DNA from 2 places in the Actinoplanes sp. G11-F43 genome. Region 1 is predicted to be linked to the other one. Evidence: predicted binding sites of a transcription regulator. Region 1 holds the regulator's gene; the other holds the start of a gene.
The links. Region 1 encodes HspR, which represses chaperone genes until heat shock. Its sites were predicted from a motif close to TTGAGTNNNNNNNACTCAA; they were not measured.
Positions count from the first base shown of each region.

Region 2: the regulator HspR is predicted to act here: its motif matches at 9,800-9,818, upstream of lon (endopeptidase La).

Region 1 covers NZ_JBNZCE010000001.1:106,980-122,354, reverse strand. The annotation lists gene ACQ0O7_RS00590 (sugar efflux transporter) at 1-917, shown strand, start outside; gene ACQ0O7_RS00585 (FG-GAP repeat protein) at 958-2,472, opposite strand; gene ACQ0O7_RS00580 (cation:proton antiporter regulatory subunit) at 2,607-3,101, shown strand; gene ACQ0O7_RS00575 (cation:proton antiporter) at 3,167-4,306, shown strand; gene ACQ0O7_RS00570 (hypothetical protein) at 4,491-4,937, shown strand; gene ACQ0O7_RS00565 (heat shock protein transcriptional repressor HspR) at 5,011-5,451, opposite strand; gene dnaJ (molecular chaperone DnaJ) at 5,472-6,665, opposite strand; gene grpE (nucleotide exchange factor GrpE) at 6,738-7,376, opposite strand; gene dnaK (molecular chaperone DnaK) at 7,373-9,235, opposite strand; gene ACQ0O7_RS00545 (ABC transporter) at 9,448-11,307, shown strand; gene ACQ0O7_RS00540 (GTPase) at 11,304-12,965, shown strand; gene ACQ0O7_RS00535 (hypothetical protein) at 12,999-14,201, shown strand; gene ACQ0O7_RS00530 (hypothetical protein) at 14,216-15,375, opposite strand, start outside.
Region 2 covers NZ_JBNZCE010000009.1:559-15,933, reverse strand. The annotation lists gene ACQ0O7_RS10160 (hypothetical protein) at 85-696, opposite strand; gene ACQ0O7_RS10155 (sigma-70 family RNA polymerase sigma factor) at 631-2,097, shown strand; partial or broken gene ACQ0O7_RS10150 (MarR family transcriptional regulator) at 2,071-2,394, opposite strand; gene ACQ0O7_RS10145 (hypothetical protein) at 2,412-2,672, shown strand; gene ACQ0O7_RS10140 (glycosyl hydrolase) at 2,978-5,977, shown strand; gene ACQ0O7_RS10135 (hypothetical protein) at 6,016-6,333, opposite strand; gene ACQ0O7_RS10130 (hypothetical protein) at 6,561-6,758, shown strand; gene ACQ0O7_RS10125 (hypothetical protein) at 6,845-7,849, opposite strand; gene ACQ0O7_RS10120 (hypothetical protein) at 7,857-8,051, opposite strand; gene ACQ0O7_RS10115 (hypothetical protein) at 8,327-8,809, shown strand; gene ACQ0O7_RS10110 (SDR family NAD(P)-dependent oxidoreductase) at 8,844-9,770, shown strand; gene lon (endopeptidase La) at 9,893-12,145, shown strand; gene ACQ0O7_RS10100 (GDSL-type esterase/lipase family protein) at 12,192-13,211, opposite strand; gene ACQ0O7_RS10095 (GDSL-type esterase/lipase family protein) at 13,220-14,041, opposite strand; gene ACQ0O7_RS10090 (peptide chain release factor 3) at 14,221-15,375, shown strand, end outside.

The DNA of each region.
Region 1 (15,375 bases):
GGGTGCTGCTCGCGCTCACCGCGACGGCCTCCGCGATCGCCGGGTCGCTGTTCCCCCAATCCTTCGCGTACGCCCGTGAGGCGCTGCAACGGGACGACCCGAGCCGGGCGGCCATGGGCATCAGCGCGCTGCGCACCGTGTTCTCGATCGCCTGGGTGGGCGGCCCGTCGCTGGCCGCGTTCCTCCTGGAATCCGGCGACTTCCAGTACGTCTACGGCACCGCCTCCGTGCTGTACCTGGTGGCGGCCCTGCTGGCGGCCAAGTGGCTGCCCGAGGTGGAGGCGCCGGCCCCGCCCCCGCCCGGGGACACCGTCTCGACCCGGGCTCCGTGGCAGGTCTACCCGATCCTGGCCGGTTTCGTGCTGATCCAGACCTCCATGGTGCTCAACGTCCAGGCGATGCCGCTGTACCTGCGCACCGAACTGGACGGCACGGTCGGAGACGCCGGCATCATCCTCGGCATCTGTGCGGCGCTGGAGATCCCGCTGATGCTCGGCTTCGGCAAGCTCTCCACCCGGATGCCACTGCGCCGGATCATCCTGTTCGGCGGGGTCTGCGGCGTCGGGTACCAGGCCCTGGCGGTGTCGGCCTCGTCGGTCTGGATGCTGGCCGCCGCCCAGATCCTGAACGCGATCCTGATCGCGGCCGTCTCCGGGCTAGGCATCTCCTACTTCCAGGACATGATGCCCCGGTTCCCGGGCCGCGCGTCGACGATGTTCGCCAACACCTTCCCGATCGGGCAGATCATGTCGGCGCCGCTGTTCGGGCTGGCCCAGGAGTACGGGTTCCGGCTGGCGTACACCCTGAATCTGGTTCTGGCGGTGTTGGGTCTGCTGATCCTGCTGGCCGTCCGGCCGCCCCGAACGGCGAACGAGACAGCCCGGGTGACGACGAAGAACGCCGTCGACCCGGGCTGATCAGAAGCCGCGGCCCAACCTCAGAAGCCGCGGCCCAACCTCAGGAGACGAGACCCCAGCCGAAGTTCGACTCGGCCGAGGCGCCACCCGGGAAGTTCGCGCCGGTGAGGGCGTACCCCTCCGGCCGGGTCTGACCGACGGCCGCGCCGGGCAGGACGACGACGGCGCCCTCCCAGTCGTAGGTGACCTTCTCGTCCGGAACGCCGACGACCAGGGTGTCACCGCCATGGACGTTGACCAGCCGGGACAGGGTCCAGCCGAATCCGTCCTGCGACTCGTTCGCCCCGGGCACACCGGCCGAGTTCTGGTCGAGGTAGATCGAGCCGGCCGCGACCGGACCGGCGGTGGTGCTGTAGAGCACGTTGATCGCGCCGGTGGCCTGGGCCGTGCCGGCGGTCTCGCCACGGACGCCGATCGCCAGGTCACGCTTACCGTCGCGGTTGAAGTCGACGAGCGCCAGCGCCGTCCCGAAGTAGTCGCCGCTCTCCGAGGTGCCGGGAATGGCGGCGTCGTCCTGGCTGAACATGGCGCCCGGCACCAGGCCGGAGGCGCCCCCGTGGAAGACATGCACCGCGCCGGCGGCCGCCTTCGTGCCGATCCACTCCTGGGGAGCGGAGACGATCAGCTCGTCCCGGCCGTCGCCACCGGTGTCGCCGGTGGTCAGGACGTAACCGAACAGGTCCTCCTTCTCGACGGCGCCGGGCACACCGGGCGAGTCCTGGTCCCACCAGACCGAACCGGTGGTCGACACGCCGGCCGCAGTGCCCGGGAAGACCACGATGCCACCCGCGTCCCGGTTGCCGCCGAGCGCCTCGTTCGGCGCTCCGGCCACCAGCTCGTCCCGGCCGTCGCCGTCGAAGTCACCGGCGGCCACCGACCAGCCGAAGGTGTCGCCCGGCTCGGCCGCTCCGGGCACGCCGGGGCTGTCCTGATCGATCCACTGGCTGCCGGTGCCGCTGATGCCGGCGTCCGAGCCGTAGAGGACACCGACCGCGCCCCGCTGGCCGTCGGTCCACGGGGCGCCGGCCGCGATGTCGTCGAAGCCGTCGCCGTTGAAGTCACCGGCGGCCAGGTCGTAGCTGATTCCCGACTCGTACGCGCCGTCCGGCTGGATCGCGGTCCGGTCGAACCCGATCGCCCGGTCCTTGGTCAGACCCCACTGGCTGCCGTAGAGCAGCAGGAACTTGCTGCCCGAGGCGGCGCTGACGGCGAGGTCGGCGTAGCAGTCCCCGTCGAAGTAGCCGCTCGCCAGCGCCTCCCCGAGACGCATGCTCCCGTTGAAGCCCTCACCGACGCTGGTGGGATGCCCGGTGAAGGTCACCGGGCCGAGCGAGCCCTTGCCGACCCCGGCTGCCGACCCGTAGGCGACGTTGACCGCGCCCTGCCACGGAACGTCCTGGATCGGCTCGTACCGGTTGTGGGCGCCGACGGCGAGATCGCCGAACCCGTCACCGTTGAAGTCACTCGGCACCCGTGCGCAGGCGGCCGAGGCCGGTGTGGCGGCCGGAACCACCAGAAGCGGCGCGGCCAGCAGAGCGACAAACAATCGACGCATCGACATTTTCCTTTCCCCGTTGTACGCGAGACGATACCCGACGTGTAGGACGGCTCCGTAGCGTCGTAACGGGAGCCACGCCCGATCCTGGCCGGTGCCGCGCGCGGGATCTTTCACCCCACTACTGTGAGATCGTGCGTGTACGGGTGGAACAGACTCCGCTGCCGGGTATCGGCGTCCGCCATGACCTGGTGACCTCGTCGGGTCGGACGGTCGGGGTGGTGTCCCATCGCAACGGCCGCCGCGACCTGGTGCTGTACGACGTGGACGATCCGGACTCCAGCCTGGCCTCCATCCCGCTGACCGACGACGAGGCCGAGGCCCTGGCCGACGTGCTCGGCGCCTCACTGATGCTGGGACAGCTCGCCGGGCTCCGGCAGCAGGCGGCCGGGTTGCTGACCGAGCAGATCGCATTGCCGGCCGGCTCCCGGTTCGTGGGCCGGCGGCTGGGTGACACCCAGGCCCGCAGCCGCACCACCTCCTCCATCGTGGCGGTGCTGCGCGACCGGGAGGTGATCGCCTCACCCGGTCCGGAGTTCCGTTTCGAGGCGAATGACGTGGTGGTGGCGGTCGGCACCCGCCAGGGCCTGGACGGCGTGACCGCCATCCTGGCCGGCGACGACGACTGAACGCCGTGCAACACCACACGACGATCCTGCTCATCGAGATCGGCGCGCTCCTGTTCGGCCTCGGCATGCTCGGTCGTCTGGGGCGTCGTTTCGGCCTCTCCCCGATCCCGCTCTATCTGCTGGCCGGCCTGGCGTTCGGTCAGGGCGGGCTGATCCCGCTCTCGGCCAGCGAGGAGTTCATCGCGATCGGCGCCCAGATCGGCGTGATCCTGCTGCTGGTGATGCTGGGCCTGGAGTACTCCGCCGACGAGCTGGTCGGCAACCTGCGCTCGGCGGCCCCGGCCGGGCTGATCGACATGCTGCTCAACGCCCTGCCGGGGGCGGCGTTCGCGCTGCTTCTCGGCTGGGACTGGAAGGCCGCGCTGGTGCTGGCCGGCATCACCTGGGTGTCGTCGTCCGGCGTGATCGCGAAGGTGCTCGGCGACCTGGGCCGGGTCGGCAACCGGGAGACCCCGGTGATCCTCTCGGTGCTGGTCATCGAGGACCTGGCGATGGCCTTCTACCTGCCGCTGGTGACCGCGGTGCTGGCCGGTCTGGGTCTGGCCAGCGGGCTGAGCACGCTGAGCGTCGCGGTGGTCACGGTGGTCGCGGTGCTGGTGGTGGCCATCCGGTACGGCGGGGAGATCAGCCGTTTCATGTCGGTGAAGGATCCGGAGGCGCTGCTGCTGAGCGTGCTCGGCCTGACCCTGTTCATCGCCGGTGTCGCCGGGGAGCTGAAGGTCTCCGAGGCGGTCGGGGCGTTCCTGGTCGGCATCGCCATCTCCGGCCCGGTCGCCCATCACGCCACCGAGATCCTGTCGCCGCTGCGCGACCTGTTCGCCGCGGTCTTCTTCGTCTTCTTCGGGCTCTCCACCAATCCCTCCGACATCCCGAAGGTGATCCTGCCCGCGCTCGGGCTGGCCGTGCTGACCATGTCCACCAAGGTGGTGACCGGCTATCTGGCGGCCCGGCGGGCGGGGATCGCGCTGCCCGGCCGGTGGCGGACCGGTCTGGCGCTGATGCCACGCGGCGAGTTCTCGGTGGTCATCGCCGGTCTCGCGGTGTCCTACGGGGTCGATCCGCGGCTGGCTCCACTGGCTGCCGCCTATGTGCTGATCACGGTGGTCACCGGCCCGCTCCTGGCCCGTTTGACCGACTACGCCTGGTTCAAGGAACTGCTGCGCAAGCGCATGGCGGCACAGCGGGCGGCACTGAAACCGGAGTGACCTGCGTCTCTTTGAGAAACGCCCTAAGTTACTGTCAGGTATCCGAATGTGAAGCCTTGACACTTCCGTCTCAGCTTGACGCACGCTACCGTTGCGCGGCGACGACTCTGAGTATTGGGACGTTCGGCACCATGGCCGGCGGGTAATGCCGGCCGTGAAGCGAACGGTTGAGTGAGGCGGCGGCGTGAGCGTGCGTGAAGCGACATTCCTCGGTTTCGGTAACCCTGTCGATCCACGGCCCGACGAGATTCAGGCCTGGGCATACAGCCCCGACACGGTGCCGTTGCACACCATGCCGAAAGACTGGGATCTGCTGATCTCCGGCGATGTGCTCGGCCCGACGCTGTTCGAACTGGCCATGGACCGGCAGTGCCCGGCCCGCCGGTTCGCGCAGCACTGCATGTACATCTACGCCGCGGACGGGGTGCGGCAGAACGCGAGCGGGCAGCGCAAGCGCCGGCTCAAGAAGTTCGTGGAGCGCGCGGAGGAGGTCGGCGACGAGCCGATGCAGATCTGGGCGCACAACTGCCGGGTGCTGATGACCCGGCCGGAGAGCTTCGACCACCACGACTGGATGGAGGGCGGCCTGGTGCGCTATCCGCGCCGACTGGGCCTGTTCAATCGCCGATGACTACTTAAAGTAGTCACGCGGTTACCACAAACGGTGACGGCGGCCCCTTCCGAGAGAGGGGCCGCCGTTTCTGTCATCTATCCGGGGAGCGCCGGGGACGCCAGACGACCAGAGCCGTCGACTGGGTCTCCTGCCGGACCAGATCGCGCCCCGAGTAGGGACTCATCGCCTCCAGCCGGGCGACCCGGTCGTACGCCGCCTGCAGTTCCTGCTCCAACTCGGCGACCCGGTGCTGGAGGTCGCCGACGAGCTGTTCCAGCCCGATGATGCGTTTGACCCCGGCCAGGTTGACGCCGTCCTCCTGGCTGAGCCGCTGCACCTCACGGAGCAATGCCACATCGCGCTCGCTGTACCGCCGACCGCCACCACCGGCCCGGCCGGGCTGCACCAGCCCGAGCCGGTCGTACTGCCGGAGGGTCTGCGGATGCATCCCGGCGAGCCGTGCGGCCACCGAGATGATCAAGACTTTCGCGTCGGAGGCCTGTTCTACCGAGATGCTGATCTCTTCATACATGTGCCACCTCCCGTGCGGGTCTAACCAGCCCGGCGCAGACGGGCGTCGAGCCGGTCCCGCGCGGGCGGCGGGGTGAGCTTGGCGAAACTCTCCAGCGCGTCCTTGGCCTCGCCGGACACCCCGGAGGGGATCTGCACCTCGACCGTGACGATCAGGTCGCCGGCCTGACCCTCTTTACGGACCACGCCCTTGCCCCGGGCCCGCAGTTTCCGGCCGCTCGGAGTGCCGGGTGGCACCCGCAGCGTGACCGGACCGTCCAGGGTGGGCACTTTCAGGTCGGTGCCGAGCACGGCCTCGGCGATGGAGATCGGCACGACCAGGGTGAGGTCGTCGCCGTTGCGGCCGAACAGGTCGTCGGGGCGCACCTTGACCTGCACATACAGGTCGCCGGCGGCACCGCCGCGATCGCCCGGCTCACCCCGGCCGCTGAGCCGGATCCGCTGCCCGTCGGCGACACCCGCCGGGAACCGGACGTTGATCGTGCGGGTCTTGGTGACCCCGCCGGAGCCACGGCACTCCGGGCACTTCTCGTCCACGATGCTGCCCGAGCCCTGACAGTCACGGCACGGCTCGGAGAAGCTGAACGACCCCTGATTGCTGGAGATCAGGCCGGTGCCGTGGCATTTCGTACAGGCCCGGGGGGTGGTGCCGGGTTTCGCCCCACTGCCCCGGCAGGTGTCACAGGCGCCGGGCGTCCGCAGGGTCAGCGGCAGGGTGGTGCCCTGGACCGCCTGGGTGAAGTCGAGGGTCACCTCGGTCTCCACGTCCCGGCCGCGCTGTGGCCCGCGCCGGGCCGGCCCGCCCTGTTGCTGGCCGCCGGAGAAGATCGAACTGAAGATGTCGGAGAAGCCGCTGCCGCCGAACCGCCGGTCGGCGCCCGCCTGCCCGCCCGCTCCGGAGAAACCGCCGAACAGGTCCGACGGGTCGAACTGGGTGCCGCCGGCACCGCCCCGGGCACCGCGCCGGAACGCGCCCGAGCCGAACAGCGAGCGCATCTCGTCGTACTCTTTGCGCTTCTTGTCGTCGGCGAGCACGTCGTACGCCTCGGAGGCCGCCTTGAACTTCTCTTCCGCTTCCTTGTTGTCTGGGTTGCGGTCGGGATGCAGATCGCGGGCGAGCTTCCGGTACGCCTTCTTGATCTCGTCGGGGGTGGCAGACCTGTTCACGCCGAGCACGGCGTAGAAGTCCTTCTCCAGCCAGTCCTTCGAGCTCATCTCAGTCCACCTCCTCGACTCGGCGACGTCCCGCCCGCCGGCGAACCGGCGGGCGGGACACAGTCACTGATTTCACTCCGGATCGGCGACCGCGACCAGCGCCGCGCGGAGCAACCGCTCGCCCAGCGTGTAGCCCCGGCGCATCACCTCGACACAGGTCGCCTCGGTGACGTCCGCGGACGTCAGATGCGCGACCGCCTCGTGCCGGTTCGGGTCGAAGGGGTCACCCTTCTCCCCGAACGCCACCAGACCCAACTTGCCGGTCACTGCGGTGAGCTGCTCGGCCACCGAGGCGAACGGGCCGACCAGGTCACCGTGCTCCCGGGCCCGGTCGATGTCGTCCAGAACCGGCAGCAGGTCGGTGAGGACCTTGCCGGTCGTCTGCTCGGCCGCCGCACCCCGGTCGCGGTCGACCCGCTTGCGGTAGTTGGCGTACTCCGCGGTGACGCGCTGAAGGTCGTGAGTCCGCTCGTCGAGCTCGCTCCGCAACGCCTCCAGCTCGGCACCGAGGCCGGGCTTGGGCTCTTCGGCCACCACGGCCGGGGTCTCGTCGTCCTCCTCGGGAGCCCGGTGCGCGCCGGCCGGCTTGGACTTCGCCGGCTTCTTCGCGGGCTCCTCGGCGGGGGTCTCCTCGGCCGTCACGTCGATGTCGCCCTGGATGACTTCCCGCTCGGCCGCCTGACCGTCGTTCTCGTCGTCCTTGGCACTCACTTCTTGTCGTCCTCCACGATCTCGGCGTCGACCACGTCGTCACCGCCGGCCGCCGGGCCGGTGGTGCCGGCGCCAGCGCCCGGAGCGGCGCCGGGAGCGCCACCCGCGGCGGCCTGCGGGGCCTCACCCTGGGAGTAGAGCAGCGAACCGGCCTCCTGGGAGACCTGGGACAGCCGCTCGTGGGCCGACTTGATCTTCTCGATGTCGGTGCCACCGAGGGCGCCACGCAGCTCGCCGAGCGCCTCGTTGATCTTGGTCTTGTTCTCCTCGGGGAGCTTGTCGCCGCTCTCCGCCAGGAACTTCTCGGTCTGCCACTGGAGCTGCTCGGCCAGGTTGCGGGCCTCGGCGTCCTCGCGGCGCTTCTTGTCGTCGTCCGCGTGCTCCTGAGCGTCGCGCATCATGCGCTCGATGTCGTCCTTCGGCAGCGCGGAGCCGCCGGTGATCGTCATCTTCTGCTCCTTGCCGGTGCCCAGGTCCTTGGCGGACACGTGCACGATGCCGTTCGCGTCGATGTCGAAGGAGACCTCGATCTGCGGAACGCCACGCGGGGCCGGCGCGATGCCGCTGAGCTCGAAGGTGCCGAGCTTCTTGTTGTTCGACGCCATCTCGCGCTCGCCCTGGTACACCTGGATCAGCACGGACGGCTGGTTGTCGTCAGCCGTGGTGTAGACCTCGGAGCGGTGCGCCGGGATGGTGGTGTTGCGCTCCACCAGCTTGTGCATGATGCCGCCCTTGGTCTCGATGCCCAGCGAGAGCGGGGTGACATCGAGCAGCAGGACGTCCTTGACCTCGCCCTTGAGCACGCCGGCCTGGAGCGCGGCGCCGACGGCGACGACCTCGTCCGGGTTGACGCCCTTGTTCGGCTCGCGGCCGATCAGGCTGTTGACCAGCTCGGTGACGGCGGGCATCCGGGTCGAGCCACCGACCAGGATGACGTGGTCGATGTCGGAGAGCTTGACGTCCGCGTCGCGGATCGCGGCCTCGAACGGGCCCTTGCAACGGTCCAGCAGGTCCTGCGTCATCCGCTGGAACTCGGCGCGGCTCAGCGTCGTGTCCAGATGCAGCGGGCCGTTGGCGCCGGCCGTGATGTACGGCAGGTTGATGCTGGTGGTGGTCGCCGCGGACAGCTCGATCTTGGCCTTCTCGGCGGCCTCGCGCAGACGCTGGAGGGCCATCTTGTCCTGCGAGAGGTCGATGCCGTGCTCGCCGCGGAAGGTCTTGACCAGGTGGTCGATGACCCGCTGGTCCCAGTCGTCGCCACCGAGCAGGTTGTCACCGGAGGTCGACTTGACCTCGATGACGCCCTCGCCGAGCTCCAGCAGCGAGACGTCGAAGGTGCCGCCGCCGAGGTCGAAGACCAGGACGGTCTGCTCCTTGGAGCCCTTGTCCAGGCCGTAGGCCAGCGCGGCCGCGGTGGGCTCGTTGACGATGCGCAGGACGTTCAGGCCGGCGATCTCACCGGCCTCCTTGGTGGCGGTGCGCTGCGCGTCGTTGAAATACGCCGGGACGGTGATGACCGCGTCGGTGATCTGCTCACCCAGGTAGGCCTCGGCGTCCCGCTTCAGCTTCATCAGCACACGCGCGGAGATCTCCTGCGGGGTGTACTGCTTGCCGTCGATGTCGATGGACCAGTTGGTGCCGATCTCCCGCTTGACCGAGCGGATGGTCCGGTCGGGGTTCGTCACCGCCTGACGCTTGGCGACCTCGCCCACCAGCACCTCGCCGTTGCGGGCGAAGGCGACGATCGACGGGGTCGTCCGTGAGCCCTCCGCATTGGCGATGACGGTGGGCTCGCCTCCTTCCAGAACGCTGACGCAGGAGTTCGTGGTGCCGAGGTCGATGCCGACCGCACGTGCCATGGTGTTCCTCGCTTCTCACCGCTTGGGTTCACTTGATTACAAAGGTTGAGTGGAACCGACTCAATGATGCCACGGTGACACGTACCGTCAAATCCAAGTTGAGTCCCTCGGGCGCAAGTCGGCGCGGGAACAGGGCACCGGCACATACCTGTCAGGTCACGGCATGCCGGGACCCGGTTGTCCTGGATGCATAGATCGTGCACGCTTGACCCGTGACGACGCACGGAGACGCGGTCGGTCCGTCGGCCCAATCCGCCGTCCCCGCCGTAACGAATGAGAAGCAGCAGGTGAAGGCGGCCATAGACCCATCAGATCGTACGGGCGGTGGCCGGGTCAGTCCGGCGAACCCGGAAGTCCCGCCCCAGCTGGGGCGCCTCGCGACCGGGCTCAGCCGGCTACGGGCGGCGCTCGGCGCTGCCGCGTACCCACTGGAGCTGCCGTCCGCGGACGAGGCCCGGCGGGTCGGCGAGGCCCTGTCCGCCCAGCTCGACGACTATCTCCTGCCCCGGCTGGCCCGGCTCGACGCACCACTGCTGGTGGTGGTCGGCGGATCCACCGGCGCGGGCAAGTCGACCCTGGTCAACAGCCTGGTGCAGACCCCGGTGAGCACCGCCGGGGTGCTCCGCCCGACCACCCGGTCCCCGGTCCTGGTGACCCACCCGGACGACGTGCAGTGGTTCGCGCCCGGCGGGATCCTGCCCGGTCTGACCCGCACCGGCCAGGCGAGCACCGCCTCGGACACCATCCAGGTGATCACCACCCCGACCATCGGCCCCGGCCTGGCCCTGCTGGACGCGCCGGACATCGACTCGGTGGTGGACCGCAACCGCAAACTCGCCGCGCAGCTGCTGGCCGCGGCCGATCTGTGGCTGTTCGTGACCACCGCCGCGCGGTACGCCGACGCCGTCCCCTGGGAGATGCTCACCACCGCCCGGCTGCGCGGCACCGTGGTCGCCCTGGTCCTGGACCGGGTGCCGACCGACGCGGCCGGGGAGATCGCCGCCCACCTGGGCGAGATGCTGACCGCCAACGAGCTGGGCTCGGCACCGCTGTTCGTGCTGCCGGAGACCACCCTGGACCAGCGCGGTCTGCTGCCGGACGCGGCGATCGGCCCGATGCGGGTCTGGTTCGCCCAGCTCGCCGAGGACGCCAACGCCCGCTTCACGGTGGTCCGGCAGACGTTGAACGGCGCACTGGCCGCGCTCACCCCGGCGGCGAACGGGCTGGCCGACGCGGTCGACGATCAGATTCGGACAGCACAGGCGCTGGACGAGCGGGTCGAGGCCGCCTACCGGACCGCCCGGCGGGTCACCGAGGACGGGCTGCGCGACGGCCGGCTGCTGCGCGGTGAGGTGATGGCCCGCTGGCAGGAGTTCGTCGGCACCGGTGACCTGGTGCGCGGGCTGGAGTCCCGGGTCGGGCACCTGCGGGACAAGTTGATCTCGGCGATCAGCGGCCGGCCCACACCCACCCAGAACCTTCGGGTCGCGATGGAGTCCCAGCTGGTCACGCTGATGCGCGGGGTCGCGGCGGACGCCGCCGAGCAGGCCTACGCCGCCTGGCAGGCGCACCCGGCCGGTGAGGCCCTGCTGGTCCCGGATCTGCAGCACGCCTCCGCCGATCTGCCGCAGCGCGCCGACCGGCTGGTCCGGGACTGGCAGCAGTGGGTCCTCGACCTGGTCCGCACCGAGGCCGGCGACAAGCGGTCGGTGGCCCGGGGCGCGGCCTACGCGGTGAACGGCGCCGGGCTGGCTGTCATGATCACGGTGTTCACCTCGACCGCCTTCATCCCGACCGGGCTGGAGGTGGCGGCCGGGGCGGGCAGCGCGGTCGCCGCGCAGAAGGTGCTGGAGGCGATCTTCGGGGATCAGGCCATCCGCGCGCTCGCCACCCGGGCCCGGGCCGAGCTGCTGACCCGGGTGGACGAACTGCTCGCCACCGAGGCCGCCCGGTTCACCGAGCGGACCGCGGCGGTACGCCTCGAGACGGCGCAGAGCACACTGCTGCGACAGGCCGCCGCCGAGGTGGAGAAAGCCAGAGAGGAACTAGCTTTGACCGGGTCGGGGTCATGAACGTGGCACAGAGGGTTCGCGACGACCAGATCGACACCGACGGCCTGACCCGCCGGATCGAGGCGCTGTCCCGGTTCCTGCGGGTGGTCGACCCGTACCTGCCGGACAGCGACCTGGTCACCGCGCACACCCTGGTGGAACGCGCCAGCGGCCGGCTGACGCTGTCCCTCGACCACACCGTGGTGGCACTCGCCGGCAGCACCGGCAGCGGCAAGTCGAGCCTGTTCAACGCGCTGGCCCGGTTCAAGCTGTCGCCGGTCGGGGTGCGCCGGCCGACCACCGGCACCGCGCACGCCGTCGTCTGGGGCCCGCTGGAACCGGCGAACCGGCTGCTCGACTGGGTCGGGGTGCTGCCCCGGCAGCGATTCGTCCGGGAGAGCGCGCTGGACGGCGACGACGAGGCGTCGATGCGCGGCCTGATCCTGCTCGACCTGCCCGACTTCGACTCCATCGAGCGCGGCCACCAGCTGGAGGTGGACCGGCTGCTCGGCCTGGTCGACCAGATCGTCTGGGTGGTCGACCCGCAGAAGTACGGCGACCGGGTCCTGCACCAGGCCTACCTCTCCCAGTTCGCCACCCACGCCGGCGTCACCATCGTGGTGCTGAACCAGGCCGACCGGCTCACCCCCGCCGACACCGAGCTGGTGGTCGCCGACCTGAACCGGCTGCTCGGCGAGGACGGGCTGGACGCCCCGGTGATCGCCTCCTCCGCGAAACAGCCCGGCATGCTCGGCGAACTGCGGTCCGCGCTGGAGAGCACGGTCGCCAACCGGCAGGCCGCGCTGCGCCGACTGGCCGCCGACCTGGACGCCGTCGGCGACGAGCTGGGCGCGCTGATCGGCCCGCCGGCCGCCGAGGACGAGGTGGACCGGACCACCGTGCGGCAGCTGTCCGACTCGCTGGCCGCGTCGGCCGGGGTGCCCGGGGTGGCGGACGCGACAGCCGGCGCCTACCGGCACCGGGCGTCGGCGGCCACCGGCTGGCCGCTGGTCCGCGGACTGCGCCGGCTCCGGCCCGACCCGCTGCGCAAACTGCACCTGACCGAGCCGGTCAAAACCGACTCGGTCTCCACCGACGTGGTTGCGCGGACCTCGGTGCCGGAGGCCGACGCCGCTCAGAAGTCCGCTGTCGGCCTCTCGGTCCGGGCCGTCGCGGACCGCGCCGCCGCGCCCCTGCCCGAGGTCTGGGCGCCGGCGCTGCACAGCGCCGCCCGGTCGAAGGCGGCCGATCTGCCGGACGCGCTGGACCGGGCGGTCGCGCAGACCGATCTCGGCCTGGAGAGGCCACCGGTGTGGTGGCGGGCCGTCGGAGTGATCCAGTGGCTGCTCCTGGCGGCGGCCGGCGCGGGGCTGATCTGGCTGATCCTCGGCTACGCCCTCGCCGCTCTCGGACTGCCGGAGATCGAGCGGGTCGACGTGGGATCCGTGCCGCTGCCGACCCTGCTGCTGCTCGCCGGACTCGCCGGTGGCCTGCTGCTCTGGCTGCTGCTGCGCCCGATCATCGAGGCCGGCGCCCGCCGGTCCCGCCGCCGGGCCGAACAACGGCTGCACGCGGCGGTCACCGAGGTCGGCCGGGCACACGTGGTCGCCCCGGTACGCGAGGTCCTCAGCGCGTACGCCCAGGCGAGGGAAGCGCTCGGCGTCGTGCGTTCGGAGTAGTTCATGTGGCGGCCGCGGGCGTAGGCTCGCGGCATGCCCGCTCCCCGGACCGCGTACGACGCCGTGTTGCACGCGGCCCGCGACGTCACCAAGCTGGGCTGCGCGCTCGATGCCGAGATGCTCGGCACCGCGCTGCTCGGCAGCGTCTACTCGGTCGCCGAGGAGGATCGGGCCGGCGCGGTGCGTGACTTCGTGGGGCGCTTCCTGACCGCGACCGCCAAACCGGACAGCACCGCCGCGGCCACCATCCGCGAGGTCTTCGCCGCCCTGGTCCCGGATGCCGACGGCGCCGCCCTGATCACCCACGACGCCAAGACACCGGCGTGGGCGACCCAGCTCGGCCGGGTCCGCCCCACCGGCTGCTGGGCGTACGGGGATGTGTATGGCGATCAGACCTCCTACCTGGTCACCTTCGCCTACGAGGACAGCACCGACGGCGGGCCGGAGCACGCCGTGGTGGCCCTGGTCGACCACAACATCGGCATCACCAAGGACGTCTTCGTCGCCATCGGGGCCGGCACCCTGCTGTCCCAGGTCCGGCAGATCTGCGCGGACGACGAGCTGACCTGGTTCCGCAGCGAGGACCCGGGCCGGCTGCGCGACGAGGTGGGCCGGCACCTGCGGGTCACCGACGAGCTGGGCGACCTGCCCGCGGACGGCTCGCTGGCCACCGACCGAGCGCTGGCCGCGGCCCGGATCGCGCTGCTGCCGGCCGACGTCACGCCGCCGCTCACCGAGCCGGCCGGGCCGTCCGGCGGCGACCTGCTGCGCGACTTCCTGACCTCGGCCGAGGCCAGCCGGTTCGAGCTGCCGGCCGGGCCCGCGACGTCACCGGACACCGCGTCGATGGACTTCTGCCTGAGCCTGGTGCTCGACCACGCGGACAGCCTGCCGGACGGTGACCCGCTGCGCTGGAGCCCGGCGGTGGCCGGCCTGTTCCTGCTCGACTGGGTGCACCGGCGGGCGGTGCTGGACCTCGACGACGCGGCCATGATGCCCCGGGTGGTGCGGGCCTGGTCGTCCTACTCGGCCCGCCGCCGCGCCCTGCCCGCCGCCGCGGTCGAGGAGATCGAGACCGCGATGGAGGAGCTGATCCCGGAGTTCGCCCGGCTCTACACCACCGGGGAGCGCCGCAGCCCGGCCACCGCGGCGGTGGCCCAGCTGATCTCCGAGGGCGTCGACCCCAACGACAGCGCCGCCATCGACGCCTGGCTGGAGGCCAACCGCGACGAGTGAGCGGCGGTTGCCGCTCAGCGGCGGTTGATGTGGTGTTCCTCGGTCGATTCGGCATGGTGCCGGCCGACCCGGGAGCTGCGCTCGCGCTCGCGGGAGGACCCCTCCGGGTGGTTGGTGTTCTCCGCCCGGTGCAGTCCCCGGTAAGGACGGTTGTGCAGCCGGTTCTCCTCCGAGTTGGCGTCGGCGAGCAGTCGGCGGACCACGTTCAGATCGCCGCCGTAACTCTGTTCGAGAACCCGGGACGAGCGGATGTTGTACGGACGTTCGGTCACGGCAGACCTCCGGCTGGGTCGGGACCGGTCGGTGGACCGGCGCTCGCGGACGATGGGACGGTCGGGGGTGGTCGCCTTCACGCAGGGACGTCTCCGGGGCGGTTCCGAAGGCTCGTTCCCATGCTGATCGGAATCGGTCCCGTGCCCCTGTCGATGATCAGAATCCGGATGATCGGAATCCGGATGATCGGAATGATCCGGATCGCTGTTTCGGCCGGGCTCGTCAGGAACCTTGGGCAGGTTCGGGACGGTCGGGAAGTCGTCCGGGAACACCGGCTCCGGCAGTCGCTTCTCCTCCGGCACTGCCGGCAGGTCCGGCACGTCAGGCATCCGGGACGGCAGCACCGGATCGGCCCGCGGAGCCGCCCGCGGCCGATCCTGCCGATCCTGCCGATCCCGCTGGTCCCGCTGGTCCCGCTGGTCCCGCTGGTCCCGCTGGTCCCGCCTATCCTGCCGAGGTCGCTCCGGCCGGTTCGGGCGGTCGGACGACACCCGTGGCGGAGAGTCCCCGGAGGACGGACCACCGCCGGAGGACGGACCACCGCCGGAGGACGGACCACCGCCGGATGAGGGTGCGCCGCCGGAGTCGGAGGACGGCGAATCCCCCGAACCGGCGGGCGGAGCGTCATCAGAGCCGGACGGCGAGGCGTCCCCGGATCCGGCGGCGGGCGGGGAGTCGCCCGAACCGGCGGGCGGGGAGTCAGCGGGCGGGACGGCGCCGATCGTGGGTGGAGCGATTCCGGCCGGCGGCACTCCCGGTGGACGTTCCGAGGAGGCTGGAGCCGAGGGGGTCGGCGGTGGGGACGGTGCGCTGCTCCCGTCGTACCCAAGCGGGGGTTGATCCTGCGACGACGGGCCGGGAGGTCCGAAGAAACCCGGTGGGACCGCCGACCGGGTCGGTG
Region 2 (15,375 bases), on a different contig from region 1:
AAAAAGCGCACGGCCGGCTTCGTGCCGGCGACGTTGCCGACGGTGAGGGCCGGTCCCGCCCCAGGACATCTGCTGTGTACGTGGTCAGCAGCGCCGACTACGACCCGGTGACGATGCATTCGGTATTCCCGGCTTCACCGTCAGCAATGGCACCGTCCACAGAAGATCGAGTTCGCCGGGCGGGTGCACCATCCCCGGAACGCGAGCCGGGGATGCGAGAAGGATTCCGTCGACCACCCTCCCCGGCTCATGCGGATGCCGCCGAGCAGCGGCCAGGTCGGCGCCGACGACGGTCAGCCCGAGCCCGGGGACAAACTGACCGAATCGCAGCAACGGCGGGCGGGAACGGCCTGCCGGGAAGCCTTCTTCCACCGTCGGCTGACCGGCGAACAGAGTTTCGAACCGACGCTGAAAGGCCACCGAAAACCGCTTTCCGGAGTGACCGATAACGAAGGATAATCCGCCTGAAAAATCGCCGAAAGAATGCGGTAGCATCGGCGATATCGGCGTTGGGGACTCGGCCTTGTCGAGTTTCCTGGCCTTGTCGGGCGGAGGCGTGATTTGTCGGCGGACGGCGGCAGTGCCCACTGGGGAGACGCCGGTGGGCCACAGGCCGTAACAGAAATCGGTGTGGATCTGGTCGCCGCGGCCCGGGCCGGCGACCGCCGGGCCGCCGAGGAGCTGATCGCCGCGCATCTGCCGATGCTCTACCGGATCGTCGGGCGGGCGCTGGACGGGCATGCCGATGTGGACGACGTCGTCCAGGAGACGGTGCTGCGGGTGCACCGGGATCTGCCGGGCCTGCGGGCGCCGGAGAGCTTCCGGTCCTGGCTGATCGCCATCACGATGCGGCAGATCAGCAGTCGGCTACGGCTGTGGCAGCGGGAACGCGACCGGATCGGGCCGCTGGACGACGCCGCCCGGATCCCGGACCCGGAGGCCGAGTTCGCCGACGTCACCCTGCTGCGGATCGCGCTCTCCACCCAGCGCAGGCAGATCAGCCGGGCGGTCGGCTGGCTGGACCCGGACGATCAGGAGCTGGCCGCCCTGTGGTGGCGGGAGCTGGCCGGCGGCACCAGCCGGCCCGAGGTGACGGCCACACTCGGGGTCGGCGCGGCACACGCCCGGGTCCGCATCCAGCGCATGCGCCACCAGCTGGAACTCTGCCGCCGGCTGGTGGCCGCGCTGGAGGCCAGACCGTCGTGCCCCGGTTTGGAAGCACTCTCCACGGATTGGAACGGAACCCCGTCATCACGGTGGCGCAAACGGTTCGTCAGGCATCTGCGTGGTTGCCCCCGGTGCGGCCCGGCCGGCGCCGGCATGGTCCCGATGGAGCGCTTACTGCCGGGCGCCGGCGCGCTGCTTCTGCCGTTCCCGACGGGCGGTCTCGACCTGCTGACCACAGCCGGCGGAGCCGATCCGCTGCATGCCGGGGGCTCGGGTGGCCGGGGGTGGTTCGCCCGGTCTGCCGGGGCGAAGGTGGCCGCTGTCGTGGTGGCCGGGACCGCGTTCTCCGCCACGACACTGACGACACTGCCCGATCTTCCGTTCGGGGCGGGCTCGACGACGGCGGAGCGCTCTTCGAAGCCGGCCGCAGGACGATCGGATGCCCCGGGTGCGGGCCGGGGAGGGCCGGGCCCGGGCGGGACCGGGTCGAGTACGGAACAACCGGGTTCGCCTGCTGGAGGTGTCGGGCAGATCGGCGTTCCGGGGATCACTGCCGGGAGCCGGGTGGTGATCCGGCCGGCGGACGGGTCGCGTGGCATCGTCGACCTGGCGGGTGACGAGCTGGTCATCGCCGACGGGACGCCCGGCGCGGCGCTCTCCGTCACCGCCGGCCTGGCTGACCGGGAGTGTCTGTCGCTGCGGTATGCGGACGGGCGCTACGTGCGGCACGCCTCGTTCCGGCTTCGGTTGAGTGAGCCGGAGGACAGCCTGCTGTTCCGTGAGGACGCGACCTTCTGTGCTCGACCGGTCGGCGAGACGGTCCGGTTCTCGTCGTTCAACTATCCGGAGCGTTCGGTGCGCGTACTCGATGGGCGGTTGGGTGTGGAATCCGGGGAAGCGGACTCAACTTTTCTGGTCACCGGGTCCTGACGCCTCCCCCAGGAGGGCTCGTACCTGGGTCATCTCGGTGGTCTCCAGGGCGCAGAACGGTGTCCGGTCCAGCATGGCCTGGATGATCTCGCCGCGGACCCGGCGCCCTCGATCGGTGAGGACCAGCACCCTCAGGCGGCGGTCGGAGGGGTCGGTGGCACGGTCGGCCAGGCCGCGGTCGATGAGCTGGTTGGTGACGAAGGTCAGGTTCGAGGCGTTGCAGTAGAGGCGCTCGGCCATCACCTTCATCGATGGTGGCGGCTCCACCGGGTCGAGCAGCCAGAGAGCGTGGGCGGTGGCGGGCGTGAGGCGGTTTGCCGGGCGGCACCGACACGTCCTTCTTCGACGCCGGCACCGCGTCGATCAACCCGGTGTTCGTCGACACTCCCGAGCGGGTCGCGGCGGACATCCTCGACGACCATGCCCGGCGGCGGAGCGCCTCCTACCCGGGACGGTCCACCAACCGGGCGATCACCATGGTGGCCCGATTCCTGCCGCACGGCGCGGTGACCAGGCTGACGGCGACCGTCAACCGCAGACTGAACCTGCATCAGGCCCGCGACCTGGCGGCCTGACGGGGACGGCTGGCAGCCCCGATGGAAGGACTGCCAGCCGGAGAGAACGATCACCTGCCAGGTGGCAGCGGCGGCCGGCGTTCGGAAGCTGGACGTCCCGAAGGGCCGGTTCAAGGTGGAGACCTTCGACGACCCGAACTACGTGGCGAAGAAGTAGGTCGGCGGTTCCGGTAACAGTTCATGGGCCGGAAACATTGACCTCCCTCACGGTACCGGTTACGGTCACGGTTCCAGAGAGCGCTCTCACAGCTCTTTGCGCACCTCACTCCCCCGATCGCACCGTTCCCCATCGGAGGTCCCCAGTGATGACTTCTCCCCCCACGCGCCGGCGTACCCGGCTGGCCGGTTTAGCCGTGGCCGGCGCGGTCGCCGTCGGATCGGGTGTGCTGGCCGTCGTGGTCGGCGCCGGCACCGCCAGCGCGGCCACCATCGGCGCCGGCAGCTACACCGAGACCCTCCCGGCCGGGGCGAAACTGCCGACCGGCTGCGGGACGATCTCCACCAACCCGCGGCAGAATGTGACCGCGAACGCCCCGGCCGGCGCGGTGCCCACCAACGACTGGTGGTCGTCGCTGCTGTTCAAGAAGGGCGACGACTGCAACTTCTCCCAGGCGCTGTACGCCCACCCGGTCGCGTACCGGCCGATCGCCAGCGGACTGGGGCTGTCGTACGAGCAGACCCCGGCGATCAGTGGCAGCCCCACCGGCCTCGGCGAGTACCACTACCCGTACGCGCAGAAGGTCGTCGCGGGTGTCGCGGGCTTGAACGCGCCGAAGGCGCTCGTCGACAACTGGACCGACTGGACCGTCACCCCGTCGTGGAGTGACGGCACCCGCACCCTCAAGGCCACCATCGGGCACGGCCTGCCGCTGTCGTACTACCAGGTCACCGGCGGCGACGCGCTGCTGAGCGTGACCGGGCCGCCGACCGCCTGGTCCAACAGCGGCAACCGGCTCGGGTTCTCCATCGCCGGGCAGGACTACGTGGCGTGGGCGCCGGCCGGGGCCACCTGGACGGCGAGCGGCAACACGTTCCGGTCGACGCTGGCCGGCAAGGGCTACTTCACCGTCGGGGTGCTGCCGACCACCACGGCCGACAGCACCGCTGCGAAGATCGCGCTGGCCGACTCGTGGAACCAGTTCGCGCACAACCACGTGACCGGTACGCGTGTGTCGTACAGCTACAACCAGAACACCGGGACGGTCAACACGACGTACGGGTTCACCACCACCGCCCGTGAGGGCAGCGGCTCCGGCACGGTGATCGGGCTGTACCCGCACCAGTGGCGCTATCTGACCGGTTCAACCCCGTCACCCCGGACGTACGTGTCCCCGCGCGGCCGGATGAAGATCGTGACCGGGACGCAGTTCCAGACGTCGATGAAGTACACCGGTGTGCTGCCGGAGATCCCGGCCGTCGCCGACAACAGCGGCGCGGATCTGACCACGATCACCAACTATCTGAACGCCGAGCTGAACAACCCGGCCGACTTCCGTGGTGACGACACCTACTGGACCGGCAAGGGCCTGGGCCGGGCGGCGCGGATCGCGGAGATCGCCGACCAGCTGAACCTGACGTCGGTGCGCGACAGCGCCCTGCGTGTCATCAAGACCCGGATCACCGACTGGTTCACCGCCTCGGCCGGAAAGACGTCACGGCTGTTCTACTACGACAAGAACTGGGGCACCCTGATCGGGTACCCGGCGTCGTACGCCTCCGACGAGGACCTCAACGACCACCACTTCCACTACGGCTACTACATCGCGGCCGCCGCCACCCTGGCCAAGTTCGACCCGGCGTGGGCGACCACCAGCCAGTACGGCGGCATGGTCGACCTGCTGATCCGGGACGCCAACAACTACGACCGCAGCGACACCCGGTTCCCGTACCTGCGCGACTTCGACATCTACGCCGGTCACGACTGGGCGTCCGGGCACGGCGCGTTCGGGGCGGGCAACAACCAGGAGTCGTCGTCGGAGGGCCAGAACTTCTCCAACGCGCTCATCCAGTGGGGCCAGGCCACCGGCAACACCACCGTCCGGGACGCCGGCATCTGGCTGCACACCACCCAGGCCGCGGCGATCAACGAGTACTGGTTCGACGTCACCGGGGAGAACTTCCCCAGCCAGTGGGGGCACAACTACGCGGCCATCGTGTGGGGTTCCGGCGGGGCGTACGCCACCTGGTTCAGTGGTGAGCACGCGCTGATCGTCGGGATCAACATGCTGCCGATGACCGGTGGCCAGCTGTACCTCGGCGACTATCCGCAGTCGGTGCGGGACACGTACGCCGAACTGGTCCGCAACAACGGCGGCGAACCACAGCAGTGGCGGGACATGCACTGGCAGTACCTGGCCCTCGGCGACGGGGACGCGGCACTGTCGAAATTCCGGGCCAGCGGCGGCAACTACACCTCCGAAGAGGGTGAGAGCAAGGCGCACACCTTCCACTGGATCCGCAACCTGGCCGCGCTCGGCACCGTCGACAAGACGGTCACCGCCAACCACCCGCTCGCCAAGGTGTTCGTCAAGAACGGCGTCAAGACGTACGTCGCCTCCAACATCACCAACAGCGCACTCACGGTGACGTACTCCGACGGGCGTACCCTCGCGGTGGCCGCCGGCAAGACCGCCACCAGCGGCGGATTCACCTGGAGCGGCGGCAACGCCAACGGTGGCGGCGTGGTCAACCCCTCACCCACCCCCAGCAACCCCGGTTGTACGACCGGACCGCTGCTGTCCCAGGGCAAGACCGCCACCGCGTCCAGTTCGGAGAACGCCGACTACCCGGCCGGCAACGCGGTCGACGGCAACACGGCCACCCGCTGGTCCAGCGCCTTCGCCGACCCGCAGTGGCTACAGGTCGACCTGGGCGCCACCCAGAACCTGAGCCGGGCCGAACTGGTGTGGGAGGACGCGTACGCCACCGCGTACACCGTCCAGACCTCCACCAACGGCACCACCTGGGCCACCGCCGCCACGGTCACCAACGGCGACGGCGGCACCGACACGGTCACGCTCTCCGGAAACGCCCGCTACGTGCGGATCAACGGCACGGCCCGGGCTACGCCGTACGGCTACTCGCTCTTCGAATTCCGGGTGTTCGGCACCTGCGGCACGACCACGTCCTCACCCACGGTCACCCCGACCGTGACTCCCGGGGTGACGACGTGGGCGGTCAACACGTCGTACTCCCCCGGCACGATCGTCACCTACAACGGGACGCGCTACCAGTGCCGCCAGGCGCACACGTCGATCGCGGGCTGGGAACCGCCGAACGTGCTGTCCCTCTGGCTGCCGCTGTAACTCCCGATCCGACGGCCGGTAGCGCCCGCTACCGGCCGTCACCTCGTCCGGGCGCACACCGCGGTGGCCAGAACCGCGAGCCCGGCGGCGGCCAGATAGGCCGTCACCTGCCCGCCCGGCACCGCCAGCAGCACGGCGATGCCGATCGCGGTGCCGATCTGCGCGGCCGCGTTGACCAGGTTCTCGGCGGAGTTCGGTGGTGTGTCCGGCCGTAGTTCCCCGGTCAGCCGGCGCACCGTGACGAAGGTGTTCGCGTTGACGGTGAGGACGGCGAAAAGGCTGCGATGCTTCGCCGCCCTTATCCGATTCTCCCTATCGGAATGGATGAGATACGGGCCCAGTACGCCGAACCTCACGCGACACTCCCCCCGGCTGACCACGATCCGGCGCTATCGATACCCACGGATTAGTTGCTGTTGTGCAAATGCCAAGACCAACACCTCCGCCGATTCCAGACTCTGCACGTCCGGACGGGTTGACACCCGCACCGCGAGCTTTGTCGGGTTGCCGACAGACGACTGTGGTGCACATCCGCGGGGTTCTGCCGACAGGAAGGCAGTTCCGTTTCGCAGAGGGGTACTCGATGAAGAGCAGTCTGATGACACTGCGCACCGCCGTGATTCTCACCATCTCGCTGGCGGCCGGCGGGGTGGTCGGCGGTCTGACGTACGTGTCCGGCGAGAACGTCCCGAAGTCGCTGCTCGCCGGCCTGGCCACGGTGCCCGCCGGGGTGGCGTTCCTGCATTCGATCATTCAGCCGGCGCAGGAACGCTCCCGATGATCCACCGGACCGGTTCGCGGCGGAGCCCTCCCCCGGACCGACGGCTTCCAGCAGCCGGAGGGCGACCCGCATGTTCGGGAGATCCGCTAAGACGTGATCGACTGCCCTTCGGAGAGCCGGCGGCACGCCTCCCGGTCGTGGGGCAGCCCGGCACGGGCGAAGACCAGGGAGCAGTTTCCGTTCTTCGAATTCCAGATCTCCCGGTCACCGTTGGCGGCCAGCGCCCCGGCGAGCGCCCGTTGGGCATCGGTGAGCCCCGATCCGTCCCGGATCGTCTCCCCGGATGCCTCCGGGAACCCGAAGGCCACCAGTGCGCCCCAGCTGCTGTCGCAGGCGACCCAACTGTCCCGCCGGACCAGGTCGCATGCCGGCCCGGCGATCTCGTCGAACCCGGCCGCGGTACGAATCGCCGCGGCGACGACATCACCCGGATCGATACCGGGCGGGATCGGCCCGGAAAGGGCTGACCGAATCAGGTCCCGGGCCCGCGGATCGTCCTCATGGAACAGCGCGGCCCGCAACCGTACCCCCGGATCCGGGTCGTCGAGCCGGTCCCGCAGATCCACGCCGAGCCGGCCGAGACAGAACACCCACGACTCCCGCGGCCCCGGATCACGACGCGCACAGTCCCGGAGGAGCGCCACCAGCTCCGCCCGCCGGTCCGCCAGGGACGGCAGCCGGGCGATCGCCGTGATCATGATCGCCCGGTACGCGATCCGGTCCACGGGAGGAGCGGTGAGCAGCGGAAGCACCACCGGGTACGAGGCGGCCACAGCCTCGGCCAGGTCCGGGATGTCGGCCGGCCGATAGTCGATGCCGTCCAGATCGGTCACCGCCAGGGCCGCCGCGCCGAGGAACTCCACCAGCGACTCCACCGTGTCCGGATGTGCCCGCCCCTCGGCGAGCAGCCCCGTCACCACCCGAACCGCGGGCGCGGTGGCGGTCTCCGGAAAGTTCCCGTGCAGCACGGCGACGTCCAGGTGGTACAGCGCCGCCTCCCGAGCCGCCGCATCCCCGAACTCCAGCGCCCGCAGATGCCCCGGGGTGTGCGTGGCCGGCCCGTACGCGTGCCGCAGTTCTCCCCAGTCCATCGGTTTCCTACCGCGGGCTGCGGGAGCCGCCGGACGAGGCCAGCAGCGCGTCCACGACCAGCTCGGCGTCCGCGTCGGCCGGCCCCGCCGGGTATTCCGGAAGCAGATCGTCCCAGACCGGCAGCCAGGAGCCGAACAGCTGACCCTGGCCTTCGGGCCGCCCGAAGAACCGCTGGTGAAATTCGTCCGGGGTCAATGCCATGGCCGCAGCCTAGAGCCACGAACCCGCGTGCCGACATCCGGTGCGTTCCGCGCCGCAACTCACCACACGAACCACGAACCCCGACCGCGTGCCGCGCAACAGTCAGGAACGCACCGCACGTCACCACACGAACCGCGAACCCCGACCGCGTGCCGCGCAACGGTCCGGAACGCACCGCACGTCACCACACGAACCGCGCACCCCGACCGCGTGCCGCGCAACGGTCCGGAATGCGCCGGTAGTCGGCACGCGGGGTGTGGGGGCAGGATGATCACGTGTCTGAACTACCGATCGCCGTGTTCGACGTGGATGGGGTTGTCGCTGATGTGCGGCACCGGCTTCGTCATGTCGCCAAACGGCCCAAGGACTGGGTCGCCTTCTTCGCCGCCGCCGACCGGGATCCGGCGCTCGCCGACGGGGTGGAGCTGGTGCACCGGTTCGCGGCCGATCACCGGGTGGTGTGGCTGACCGGGCGGCCGGAGCGGCTGCGGACGGTCACCGAGCGCTGGTTCGCCGACCAGGGGCTGCCGGCCGGGACGCTGCTGATGCGGCCGGACCATGATCGGCGGCCGGCTCGCGACTACAAGACCGCCCGGCTGCGCCGGCTGTCCCGGGAGGGCACGATCGCGGTGGTCGTGGACGATGATCCGGCGGTGGTGAAACGGCTGACGGTGGAGGGTTTCCCGGTGCGGCTGGCCGACTGGGTGGGTTACGCCGACGCGCTGCGGGAGGCGCAGGAGCGCGACGGCCGTACCTGAGAGTGATCGCCCCGGAATCGGGTAGGCGGCTCCCATGACCGAAGACCGTGTGGTGCTGGTGACCGGGGCGTCGAGCGGGATCGGCCGGGCTACCGCGCTGGCCTTCGCGGGCCGGGGGACGAGCCTGGTCCTGGCTTCGCGGAGCGCGCCGGCCCTGGCCGCTGTGGAACGGGACTGCGTGTCGCGGGGCGCGCGGGTGCTGACGGTGCCGACGGACATCGCCGATCCGGCGGCGGTCGACCGTCTGGCCGGGTCGGCGGTGGAACGGTTCGGCCGGATCGACGTGTGGGTGGAGGCGGTGGCTGTCGGTGTCGCCGGTCCGTTGACCTCGGCGCCGGTGGACGAGATCCGCCGCCTGGTGGACGTGAACGTCTTCGGCACCACGCTGTGTGCCCGCGCCGCGATGACCGTCTTCCGGAAGCAGGACCACGGCACGCTGATCATCGTCGGGTCGCTGCTGTCGATCTTCCCGAATCCGATGATCCCGCTCTATTCGATGGCCAAGTTCGCAGTCCGGGGCCTGGCGCTGAACCTGCGGCAGGAGGTGGCCGGGCATCCGCGGATCCGGGTCGGCCTGGTGTTGCCGGGGCCGGTCGACACGCCCTTCTTCGTGCGGGCCGCCAATCACACCGGGCGGGAGCTACGAGCCATTCCGCCGGCGTACGCCCCCGAAAGGCTGGCCGCCACGATCGTCGCGAGCGCCCGGCACCCTCGACGGCAGGCGACCGCCGGGGTGGTCGGTCATCTGGCGCTGGCCGCCTACCGGATCGCGCCGCACCTCACCGAGACAGTCGTGGCCCGGTGGAGCGCGACCCTGCTGACCAGGTCCGCTCCGGCGGTGGACGGGCCGGGCGCGCTGTTCGAGCCGCCGTCGGCGGGGCGGGTGCACGGCGGCTACCGGCGTGGCCGGCTGCGGCGCGGGCTGGGTGAGCTGATCGGCCGGGTTGTTCGCCGACAGTGAACGCTGGAAGAGGACCGGGACCCGCACAGTTGAGCCGGTTGTACTCAACTTCCCGGAGGTAACCAGTGACCAGCAAGCGACTTCCCGTGCTGTTCCTCGACGATGTCGTCCTGCTTCCGGGCATGGTCGTGCCCGTCGTCCTCGACGAGGCATCCCAGGCCGCCGTCGACGCCGCCCGCACCTCGGCCGGCGATGAGCTGCTGATCGCCCCGCGGCTGGAGGACCGTTACGCCTCGTACGGCGTGGTCGCCACCCTGGAGCAGGTCGGCAAGATCCGTGGCGGTTCCCCGGCCGCCGTGCTGCGCACCGGGCCCCGCGCCCGGATCGGCAGTGGGGTGACCGGCCCCGGCGCGGCGCTGTGGGTGGAGGCCGAGCCGGTCGACGCCGTGACTCCCGGTGAGCACGTGCGTGAGCTTGCCGAGACGTACAAACAATTGGTCGTGTCGGTCCTGCAACGGCGTGAAGCGTGGCAGGTGATCGACTCGGTCAGCGCCATCGACGACCCCAGTGATCTGGCCGACACCGCCGGCTGGGCGCCCTATCTGTCCAACGACCGCAAGCGTGAGCTGCTCGAAACGCCTGATGTCGAGGCGCGGCTGCGGCAGCTGATCGAGTGGACGAAGGACTTCCTGGCCGAGTCCGAGGTCAACGAGACGATCGAGAAGGACGTTCGGGAGAACGTCGAGAAGCGCAACCGCGAGTACCTGCTGCGCGAGCAGCTCAAGGCGATCCGCAAGGAGCTGGGCGAGGGCGAGGCGGACGGCACCGACGACTACCGGGCCCGGGTGGAGGCCGCCGACCTGCCGGACGCGGTCCGTGAGGCGGCGCTGCGCGAGGTCGGCAAACTGGAGCGGGCCGGTGACAACAACCCGGAGGCCGGCTGGATCCGCACCTGGCTGGACACCGTCCTGGACCTGCCGTGGACGGTCCGCACCACCGACAACACCGACCTGACCGCGGCCCGCGCCGTGCTCGACGCCGACCACCACGGGCTGGACGAGGTCAAGGAGCGCATCGTCGAATATCTGGGGGTGCGCGCCCGTCGCGAGTCGCGCGGCCTGGAGACGGTCGGCGGGCGGGGTTCCGGCGCGGTGATCCTGCTGGCCGGCCCGCCCGGAGTGGGCAAGACCTCGCTGGGTGAGTCGGTGGCCCGGACGCTGGGGCGCAAGTTCGTCCGGGTGGCGCTCGGTGGGGTCCGGGACGAGGCGGAGATCCGGGGCCATCGCCGGACGTACGTCGGCGCGCTGCCCGGCCGCATCGTCCGGGCGATCCGCGAGTCCGGTTCGATGAACCCGGTGGTGCTGCTCGACGAGGTGGACAAGGTGGGCAGCGACTACCGCGGCGACCCGGCGGCGGCCCTGCTGGAGGTTCTCGACCCGGCGCAGAACCACACGTTCCGCGACCACTACCTGGACCTCGATCTGGACCTGTCGGACGTGCTGTTCATCGCCACCGCGAACGTGCTGGAGACCATCCCGCAGGCGCTGTTCGACCGGATGGAGCTGATCGGCATCGACGGCTACACCGAGAACGACAAGGTGGCCATCGCCCGTGACTTCCTGATCCCCCGCCAGCTGGAACGCGCCGCGCTCACCGACGGCGAGGTGACCGTCACCGAGGACGCGCTGCGCGAGATCGCCGCGAACTACACCCGGGAGGCGGGCGTACGCTCGTTCGAGCGCCTGCTCGCCAAGGCCTTCCGCAAGGTGTCGCTGCGCGAACTACCGGCCACCGTGGACACCGGTGATCTGAAGGATCTGATCGGGCGGCCGAGGTTCACCCCCGAGTCGGGTGAGCGCACCGCGGTCCCCGGCGTGGCCACCGGACTGGCGGTCACCGGGATGGGCGGTGACGTGCTCTACATCGAGGCGTCGCTGCTGCCCGGCACCAAGGGCGGGCTGTCGGTGACCGGCCAGCTCGGCGACGTGATGAAGGAGTCGGCGCAGATCGCCCTGTCGTACGTCCGGGCGCACGCCACCGACCTGGGCATCTCGCCGGAACAGCTGGACCACCCGATCCACCTGCACGTGCCGGCCGGCGCGGTGCCGAAGGACGGCCCGTCGGCGGGTGTCACGATGGTGACCGCGCTGGTGTCGCTGCTGCTGGGCCGTAACGTGCGGGCCGAGGTGGGGATGACCGGTGAGGTGTCGCTGACCGGCCGGGTGCTGCCGATCGGCGGGGTGAAGCAGAAGCTGCTGGCCGCCCAGCGGTCCGGGCTGACCGAGGTCTACCTGCCGGAACGCAACGAGCCGGACCTGGACGACGTGCCCGCCGACGTCCTCGAGGCGCTGACCGTGCACATCGTGTCCGACGTCCGCGAGATCCTGGAGACGGCGCTGGAGCCGGTCTCGTCGGACTCCCTCGCGGCCGCATAGGTCAAGACTGCCGGGACGCCCGCCGCCACGGGCGTCCCGGCATGCCTCAGCCGGCCAGCGCCGTGGCCACGAACGGTTGCAACTTCGTGGCCAGGACCTGGTGGCCGTGGTCGTTCGGGTGGGTGCCGTCGCCGCTCATCGTCGCGCCGTCCCACCAGCCGGTGGTGTCGACGTAGCTGACCCGGGTGTCGCCGGCCGCCTGCCTGTCGAGCACCGACTGTCGCGTCTCGGCGGCCCAGGAACCCTTGAAGATCCGAAGAGCCAGGATTCTCGCGTACGGGTTCCGCTCGCGGACGATGCGGAGCAGATTGGTGTACCCCGTACGGAAATCGGTGCTGTTGACGCCGTGTCCGGTGTCGTTGGTGCCGATGTTGACGATGACCACGGCCGGTTGATAGCGGTTGAAGTTCCACTCCGGCGCGTTGTCGTTGAAGCTCATCCTGGTGTACCGGTTCTCCAGGCCGTAACAGCGGATGCCGCGGGTGCTCTGGGCGGCGGTGAGTTCGCGCAGGCAGGCACCGCTGAGCGCGATCTGGGTGTGCTGGGTGCCCAGGTTCTCGCCGATGATCCACGGGTAGGCGCTGAGGGCCATGTTCGTCGCGGTGTACCCGGCGGTGATCGAGTCGCCGACGAACTCGACACCCTTGGCGGGCTTGGCCAGCTTGTAGGTGCTCTGCCCGGCCCCGAGGGTGAGCCCCTGGAAGATCGCGTCACCGGTGTAACTGCCGGCCACGATCCGGTACGACACCAGCAGTGTGTGCCGCCCGGCCGCCAGTGGGGTGGGCGTCAGGTTGACGGTGCCGCTGACATTGGTGGCCTTGCGGTACGCGCCACCGTCGATGCTGTACCAGAAGTCGATGGTGTTGCGCTGCCGCAGTGCCACGGTGGTGCCGGTGAACCCGACCCGCAGGTAGGCCCCGGCCCATTGCGGGACATAGGTGCTGCTCCAGCGGCCGACGTACTCGATGTTGGGGTCGGTCGGCTCACCCGCGGCCAGCGCCGGCGACGGGACCGCCAGCACACCCAGCGTGAGCAGGACCGTTGCGATGATCGTACGAAATCGCATGGTTCCTCCTAGAGCAGGTAGGTGGCGAGCGGGATGTTCTGGGTGCGCAGCGCGCCGGCGACCAGGCGGGCGATCTGCCGGGCGCCGTACGCCTCGAAGTGCGTGTGGTCGTTGCAGAAGTACTGCCCGACCAGCCCGGAGGTGTAGTCACCGTTGTTGGGGCAGAGTTTGACCGCGTTGTAGTGGTTGACGCTGAGTGTCTGCAGGTCGATCAGGCGCGCGCCGGTGGCCGCGGCAGCCGCCTGGGTCTGGGTGACGTAGCCGCGGTTCTTCACCGCCGTACTCCCCGAGCAGGTGATCGCGGCGACCGCGGTGAGCAGAACGGGTGTCGCGCCCCGGGCCTTCGCGGTGTTCGCCATGTACGTCATCAGCTGCTGGTAGCGGGCGGTGCCGACGTGCCGGGGGCAGGTGGCCGAGCCGTCGTTGATGCCGAACTGGATGAACAGGTAGTCACCGGCCTTGATGCCGTTGAGCACCTGCTGCCAGCGCGACGAGTAGGTGGTGTTGCTGAGCACGCACTCGCCGTCGGAGCCGATGGTGGAGGTGACGTTGCCCTCGTACAGCCAGGTCTGGATGCTGCGGCCACCGATGGCCAGGTTGTTGACCGTGACATCGCTGTTGAACAGCGGGTCGAACTGGGCACCCCAGCCGACCGGGCAGGTGGTGGTGCCGTTCGCCATCGTCGAGTCGCCCGCCAGCCACACAGTCGTCGGGGCTGCCGCGTGAGCTGCTTTCACGCCCAGACAGCCGGGCGGGGCGGCGACGGCCGGGGCCGCCGGCAGCAGGGGTACGGCCAGGGCGGTGGCGAGGAGTAGCCGGAGCACACGCATGCTTCCTCCTTGGGGGATCGCGGCCGGTGTTCCTGCGAGGGGGGATGGAACGTTTCATGGCCGCTCGTGTGGAAATTCGAGCATCGACGCTAATCAATGTCAAGGAGGCTTCCGAGCAGCCGCCCGAGGGGCGACCGTAAGGTTGAAGGGTTGGCTACGGTTTGTGGAAAGTGGGATTCGTGAGTCAGAGCGTGCTGGCATCGGGTGTCGGCGTCCAGGCAGCCCGGCGGCGGACGTTTGCGGTGATCTCCCACCCGGACGCCGGCAAGTCGACCATGACCGAGGCGCTGGCCCTGCACGCCCGGGTGATCGGCCAGGCCGGCGCGGTGCACGGCAAAGGCGACCGCAAGGGTGTGGTCTCCGACTGGATGGCCATGGAGCAGCAGCGCGGCATCTCGGTCACCTCGGCCGCGCTCCAGTTCTCCTACGACGACACCGTGATCAACCTGCTGGACACCCCCGGTCACGCCGACTTCTCCGAGGACACCTACCGGGTGCTCACCGCCGTGGACAGCGCGGTCATGCTGCTGGACGCCGCCAAGGGCCTGGAGCCGCAGACGCTCAAGCTGTTCGAGGTGTGCCGCCAGCGCAGCATCCCGGTGATCACCTTCATCAACAAGTGGGACCGGCCCGGCCACGACGCGCTCGCCCTGATGGACGAGATCGAGCAGCGGATCGGCCTCAAGCCCACCCCGCTGACCTGGCCGGTCGGCATCGCCGGGCACTTCCGCGGCGTGATCGACAGGCGCACCGGAGTGTTCACCCGGATGGAGCGCTCACCCGGTGGCGCCGACCTGGCCATCGAGGAGGAGCTGTCCGCCGACGAGGCCGCCGAGCGGTTCGGCGCCGACTGGGACACCGCCAACGAGGAGCTGGAGCTTCTCGAGATGACCGGCGCCGACTTCGACAAGGAGGCCTTCCTGGCCGCCACCGCCACCCCGGTGCTGTTCGGCGCGGCGGTCGCCAACCTGGGCGTCCGCCAGCTGCTGAACATCCTGGTCGAGCTGGCCCCGCCGGCCACCGCCCGGCCCACCACCGACGGCGGCGAGCGGGCCGTCGACGCCGGGTTCTCCGGATTCGTCTTCAAGATCCAGGCGAACATGAACAAGGCGCACCGCGACCAGGTCGCCTTCATGCGGATCTGCTCCGGCCGGTTCGAGCGCGGCATGATCGTCACGCACGCCGGCACCGGCAAGCCGTTCGCCACCAAATACGCCCAGCAGATCTTCGGCCAGGGCCGGGACACCATCGACGAGGCGTTCCCCGGTGACGTGGTCGGCCTGGTCAACGCCACCGCGCTCGGCATCGGCGACACGCTGTACGCGGGCAAGGCC